DNA from 2 places in the Paeniglutamicibacter sulfureus genome. Region 2 is predicted to be linked to the other one. Evidence: riboswitches for the same ligand, from Rfam matches in the RefSeq annotation. Region 2 holds a riboswitch; the other holds the start of a gene.
What was found. A riboswitch is a leader RNA that binds a small molecule or an ion and turns the genes downstream of it on or off. The one in region 2 is predicted to bind glycine.
Positions count from the first base shown of each region.

Region 1 (3,407 bases), 1.5 Mb from region 2:
CCGGCGTCCATGTGGCGGCCGCGCTGCTGCTTATCAGCAGCATGGGCATCGCGATCGCCAGCCATCTGGGCAGTGGCCGGCTCAGCGCCACCGACACCAGCGGCGGGCGAGCACCCCACTACGCCGGGCTGTTGGTCCTGATGCTTTTGGGCGTCGTTGCGTGGCTGGTCCTGACGGCCATCGGGGTCAAGCAGGCCCTCTTCCTGGTCGAATGGTACGAGATCGCGCTCTTTGTCTACTTCTGGTATCTCGAGACCAAACGGACCTGGAACCCGGAGACTGCGCTTCGCACCGGCCGCGGGCGGCACACGCCGACATGACGTCGGGGCCGCCTCCCCAAGGGAAGAGGCCCCGACGTCGTACCGGATTCCGGGGCGCCAGCTGGCACCCTATTTATTGCTGCGCGGAGTTACTTCGCGGCCGGTTCCTTCAGCTCCGCCTCGTCGACGACGACGCCGGCGTTGAACGACGCGGCGAGCATGCGCTCCTGGGCGACCTTGGCTCCGTGCATGGCACGCAGCTCGGCGTGCTTCGGCTTGCTTCGCAGGATTGCGTAGCCGATGCCCAGTGCCACGAACCAGATCGGGGTGAAGAGCAGTGCGGCCATGGTGTCGGCCTGGGTGGTCAGCGCCCAGAGGATGAAACCGAAGAAGGTCAGGACCACGTAGGGCATGAAGGTTCCGCCGGGCATCTTGAACTTGCTGGCCGCGTGCAGCTGCGGGCGGCGCTTGCGGTAGACCAGGTAGCTGATCAGGATGATCGACCAGACGAACATGAAGCACAGTGCCGAAATGGTGGTGACCAGGGTGAAGGCCTCGGCCACGCCGCCCTCGGCGTAGAGCAGGGCCACGCCGGCGAGCAGGAACATGCAGGAGAACAGCAGTGCATTGCGCGGGACCTTGGTCCTCGAGAGCTTGGCGAAGCCCTTGGGCGCGTCGCCTTCCTCTGCCAGGCCGTGGATCATGCGGGAGGTCGAGTAGATCCCGGAGTTCGCGCTGGAGGTGGCCGAGGTCAGCACCACGAAGTTGATGATGCCGGCGGCACCCACCAGGCCGGCCATCGCGAACATGCCCACAAACGGGGATTCCTCGGCGCTGAACAGCTTCCATGGCTGGACGGCCATGAGAATAACCAGCGCACCAACGTAGAAGAAGAGGATGCGGACCGGGATGGAATTGATGGCCTTGGGCAGGGTCTTTTCCGGGTCCTTGGTCTCGGCGGCGGTGGTGCCCACCAGCTCGATGCCGACGAACGCGAACACTGCGATCTGGAAGCCGGCGACGAAGCCCATGAAGCCGGTCGGGAACATCCCGCCGTCGTTCCAGAGGTTTGCGAAGGAGGCGGTGGCGCCGTTGTTCTCGAAGCCGGTGATGATCATGACCAGGCCTACAACGATCAATGCGCCGATGGCGACGATCTTGACCAGGGCGAACCAGAACTCGGTCTCGCCGAAGTTCTTCACGCTCGGCAGGTTCAGGGCCACCAGCAGCAGGATGCAGACCACGGCCGGAATCCAGAGCGGCAGGTCCTTCCACCAGTACGCCACGTAGTGGGAAATCGCCACGACGTCGGCGATGCCTGTGACCACCCAGCAGAACCAGTAGGTCCAGCCGGTGAAGAATGCCGCCCAGGGGCCCAGGATGTCCCCGGCGAAGTCGGAGAAGTTCTTGTAATTGGTGTTGCTCAGCAGCAGTTCGCCCATCGCACGCATCACGAAGAAGAGCATGAAGCCGATAATCATGTACACAAAGATCACGGAGGGGCCGGCGACCGCAATGGTCTTGCCGGAGCCCATGAACAGGCCGGTGCCGATGGCGCCGCCGATCGCGATTAGCTGGATGTGGCGGTTGGAGAGCCCGCGCTCGAGGTGGGGCTCGGAACTGTTGTTGCTCATGCTGTTGCCTTCCAAGTGGATGGTGGTGCTTCGGTGACGCGCCATGGTGATTCCCTAGTGCCCGTCGCCGAGTGGGGCCAAGTCTTCGGTCGCGTGTGTCGCGTCGTTCTCCGCGGCGCTCATTCCCAGGCCGTTGCGCTTGCAGGAGAGCACATCGTCGCGGGCGGCAAACTCCTGATCCCGCAAGACAGGATCGAGAAGCTGGCCGGAAGGCGCGTCAAGGGGCAACCGGGCAGTGGCGTGGGTGGTGAGCGTCATGGGGGAACTCCCGAATCGTGCACGGACGGTGCCGTGCTGTTCTTGGTTCCTCCCCAATCTGTTTACTGACCTGAGAGTTTCCATCCCTGCCCGCAATGGGTGAGGGACTTGCTCCTTCGGTGAGCACGAAACTTCGTCGTGCTGCTTTCCAGATTCGCCTCTTCGTGGCGGTACGGGGGCCTGAGAGTTTCCTGGGGAGGAATTGCTCCTACGGCGCCCGCCCATGGTTTGGGCGGGACTCTCCCGCCACGTGTCGACGGCGAATTTCTTGTGACTACTGTCACAATCTACGCGAAAGTTTTCCTGTGGAGCAAACCGCAGAACGTTTCATTACAGCGCAGGGTCGAAAAATGTCATTCTGACGTGGAGCGGATCCTCCAACGGGGACTCGTCATATTCGCGGGCGAGGCAGTGGGTGCGGCCCTCGAGGGACTCCTTGATGGCCGCGTCCTGTGCAACGGCGGGTTCGGGTGCTGCGGGGGGCTTGGTCTGCGTCATGGGTGCCACGCTAGCAACCCGGATTGCCCAGCGGTTTTCGTCGCTGTTTCCACCCTGTAACGGTCATCCAGTACGTGTTTCGCGCGGGTTTCACACGACGACTGCCATCGAGAAGTCCAGTTTCACGTGGTCGGACGCAAGAGGGTCAGCTGCGGTTAACGCCATCTCCGTCCCCTCCGGCCGGCGGCCGGAACCTTGTGTTGCCTGCCTGCCGCATCCGAAACGCCATCGTGGCCTTGCCTGCTCAGCTGCCCAGGGCAGCGCCCAGGTCCCCCAGGAGGTCATCGGTCGTTTCCAGCCCGACGGACAGACGCACGATTCCATCGCCGAGCCCGATCACGGCGCGCCCCTGAGGACCCATGGCGCGGTGGGTGGTGGTCGCCGGATGGGTAATCAGGGACTTGGCATCGCCGAGATTGTTGGAGATGTCAACCAGCTTCAAGCCGTTGAGCAGTCGGAAGGCCGCTTCCTTGGCCGGGCCGCGGCCCGGGTCCAGTTCGAACGTCACGACCGTGCCGCCGCCGCTCATCTGGCTTCGAGCCAGGTCGTATTGCGGATGCGATTCAAGGAACGGATAGATGACACGGCTAACGCCCGACTGGTCCTCGAGCCAGCTGGCAATCTTCAACGCCGAAGCCACCGAGTAATCGACGCGCAGTTTCATAGTCTCCAGGCCCTTGAGCAGAGTCCAGGCGTTGAACGGGCTCAGTGCGGGACCGGTGTGCCTCATCAAGTTCCGGACCGGACCGTCGATGAA
Region 1 is NZ_BAAAWO010000001.1:3,431,653-3,435,059, reverse strand. Features, by position in the region: gene ABD687_RS15660 (hypothetical protein) at 1-320, shown strand, start outside; gene cycA (D-serine/D-alanine/glycine transporter) at 410-1,894, opposite strand; gene ABD687_RS15650 (hypothetical protein) at 1,949-2,152, opposite strand; glycine riboswitch at 2,311-2,408, opposite strand; gene ABD687_RS15645 (hypothetical protein) at 2,483-2,650, opposite strand; gene ABD687_RS15640 (O-succinylhomoserine sulfhydrylase) at 2,895-3,407, opposite strand, start outside.
Region 1: it holds a riboswitch for glycine, as region 2 does, so the genes downstream of both, ABD687_RS15650 (hypothetical protein) here and gcvP (aminomethyl-transferring glycine dehydrogenase) in region 2, are expected to answer to the same signal.

Region 2 (3,407 bases):
TCATCGCCGTTGGACAGGTGGTAGCCGCGGATGGCCAGCAGGCCCGCGTATTCGCCCTGCGAACCGGCGTTGGGCTGGATGGAGACGCCCGCGTAGCCGGTGATGGTGGTCAGGCGGCCTTCGAGGTCGGTGATCAGCTCGCGCCAGCCCTCGGTCTGGTGTGCCGGGGCGTACGGGTGGATGGAGGCGAATTCCGGCCAGGAAATGGATTCCATTTCGGCGGTGGAGTTCAGCTTCATTGTGCACGATCCCAGCGGGATCATGGTGCGGTCCAGGGCCAGGTCGCGGTCCGAGAGCTTGCGCAGGTAGCGCAGCATCTGGGTTTCGGACTTGATGGTGTTGAAGATCGGGTGGCTCAGGTAGTCGCTGGTGCGCTGCAACGATGCCGCCAGCTCGTAGCCCTCTGCCTTGAAGTCCTCACCCGTGACGCCGAAGACACCGGCGATGGCCGCAACGTGTGCCGAAGTGGTGGCTTCGTCGGTGGATATGCCCACGGTGGTGGCATCCACGCGGCGCAGGTTGATGCCGGCTTCCTCGGCCTTGGCGATGATGGCGGCCGAGTCGGCGACCTTCACCTGCACGGTGTCGAAGAAGGAGTCGGCAACCAGTTCCAGGCCGGCACCGGAGAGCACGGTGGCGATGGTGCGGGCGTGGTTGTGGACGCGCTGGGCGATGCGCTTAAGGCCAGCGGGGCCGTGGTAGACCGCGTACATCGAGGCCGTGATGGCCAGCAGCGCCTGGGCGGTGCAGATGTTGGAGGTGGCCTTCTCGCGGCGGATGTGCTGCTCGCGGGTCTGCAGCGCCAGACGGTAGGCCGGGAACCCGGCGTCGTCCTTGGACACGCCGACCAGGCGGCCGGGCAGCTGGCGTTCCAGGCCGGTGCGCACTGCCAGGTATGCGGCGTGCGGGCCACCGAAGAACAGCGGGACGCCGAAGCGCTGGGTGTTGCCCACGGCGATGTCGGCACCCTGTTCGCCCGGCGCGGTGATCATGGTCAGTGCCAGGATGTCGGCGGTGATGGTGACCATCGCGCCGCGCTCCTTGGCAGCGGCGATGACGGCGGTGTGGTCAACCACGGCGCCGTTGTTGCCCGGCTGCTGCAGCACGATGCCGGAGATGTCACCCTCGGGCAGGCCCTTGGACAGGTCCGCGATCTCGACCTCGAAGCCCAGGGCTTCGGCGCGGCCCTGAACCACGGCGATGGTCTGCGGGAAGAGGTTGGCATCGAGCACGGTCTTGGCGTTGCCCTTTGCCTTGTTGCCACGGCGCATCAGCAGCACGGACTCGGCGACGGCGGAGGCTTCGTCAAGCATCGAGGCGTTGGCGATAGGCATCGCGGTCAGGTCCATGACCATGGTCTGGAAGTTGATGAGCGCCTCGAGGCGACCCTGGGAGATTTCCGGCTGGTACGGGGTGTAGGCCGTGTACCAGGCCGGGTCTTCGAGCACATTGCGCAGGATGACCGGCGGCGTGAAGGTGTCGGAGAAACCCTGGCCGATCATCTGGGTCTTCATGACGTTCTTGTTTGCCAGCACGCGCAGGTCCGAAAGGACCTCTGCTTCGGTGCGTGGGGCCGGCAGGTCCAGGGGTTCGCTCTGGCGGATGTCGGCGGGAACGGCGGTGTCGACGATTTCGTCGATGGAAGAATAACCAAGCTGGCTCAGCATGGTGTCGATGTCGCTGCCCTGCGGGCCAATATGGCGGGCGACGAACTCAGCGGACGGGGTCACGGTCATGGGGAACTCCATTGGGTCATCGGCGTGCGTACACACCGAACGAGCTGCAAAGTTCCTCCCCGACCCTGTTGCTTGACCTGAGAGTTTCCGCGTTGCGCCGGTCCGTGAGGGCGGGGCACGCTTGCACCTTCGGTGAGCCGCACCGCCGAACGGCGGTGTTGCTACTTTCCAGAGTTGCCTCTTCGCGGCGGTACGGGGGCCTGAGAGTTTCCCGGGGAGGAATTGCTCCTACGGCGCCCGACCAACTTTCGTTGAACGGGACTCTCCCGCCGCATGTCAGTGGCTGCGCCCCCTTCGAGGCACGATCACCATCCTACCGGCGATGCGTGAGCCAGACAACACGGACATGCCTGGATGAAGCAACACGTCTTTTACGCGGGCCACTCCTGCGCGAGGGCACACATTGCACCCCGGGCGAACCCTGGCCCGGCAGTTCACGATCCTGGAGGCACCTAGAGATTGAGGAAGACGAAACCGACAAGTTGCCCACATCGACAAGGGCATGCGAGAGCAGCGGGTATCGCAGGCTCAGGGCAAGGATCCCGGCCATTGGGAACAGCCCGCGCGCCAAGTCCGACAATCCACACCCATGCCGGACGCCTGGCGCTGCGTCGAAACCACGCCCACCGCTGCCCCGCACCGGCGGCCAACGAAATCACGATGGCAATCAGCCCACAGCCGCGCCGCTCGGGCGTTCGTGTCCATGGCAACACGCGCGGCCAAATGCCCGGCAGCAATGATGAACAGCGGGGTGGCCAGCAGCATAAACCCCCGCACTCTCGTGCTTGCCCACCATCCCGACCCTCCGACGGACGCGGTTTCCGATCACGCCTTCCAGCCCCCGCTCTCAGCCATGCCTCCAACCCTTCGCATCCGGGCGCATGATCCTCAAGATTTTCACACCTCAGCAGGGCACTTCCCGCTGCATCCACGGTCCACACCCGGGCGTCGCAAACAATTTTCAACGGATTCATCCTGAAATACTTGACAGTTCAACCATTAGGGGTCTACCGTATCACTTGAAGGTTCAACAAACAGGATTTGAGGATCACATGAAGAACTTCCTCGCTCGACTCTTTGGAAAGAAGAACGACATGAACATCGACATCACCATCATCGGCACCGGCAACATGGGCCGCGCGCTTGCAACACGCTCGATCGCCGCCGGCAAGAGCCTGCAGGTCCTGGCCCGCTCCACCGAGACCGCAGCCACCTTTGCCGCCGAGCTCGGTACCGGAATCGCCAGCGGGAATACCGCCGAAGTCCCGGCTGGCCGCATCGTCGTTTTGGCCCTGCCCTTCGACGCCGCCAAGGAATACGTCGCCGCCCAGGGTTCGGCCCTGGACTCCAAGATCCTGGTCGACATCACCAACCCGGTGGACTTCGCAACCTTTGACTCGCTGACCACCCCTGCAGGAAGCTCGGCCGCCGAGGAAATCTCCGCCTTGACCTCCGCCACCGTCGTGAAGGCCTTCAACACGACCTTCGCCGGTCCGCTGACTTCCGGCTCCGCCGACGGCAAGCCGCTTGATGTCTTCGTTGCCGGCGAGGAATCCGCCCGCAGCGAGGTAGCGGCATTCGTCATCGCCGCCGGCATGCGCCCGTTGGAGGTCGGTGGCCTGCACCACGCCCGCGAGCTCGAGGGCTTCCAGCTGCTGGTCATGGCCATGC
Region 2 is NZ_BAAAWO010000001.1:1,944,954-1,948,360, forward strand. Features, by position in the region: gene gcvP (aminomethyl-transferring glycine dehydrogenase) at 1-1,736, opposite strand, end outside; glycine riboswitch at 1,915-2,015, opposite strand; gene ABD687_RS08890 (NADPH-dependent F420 reductase) at 2,789-3,407, shown strand, end outside.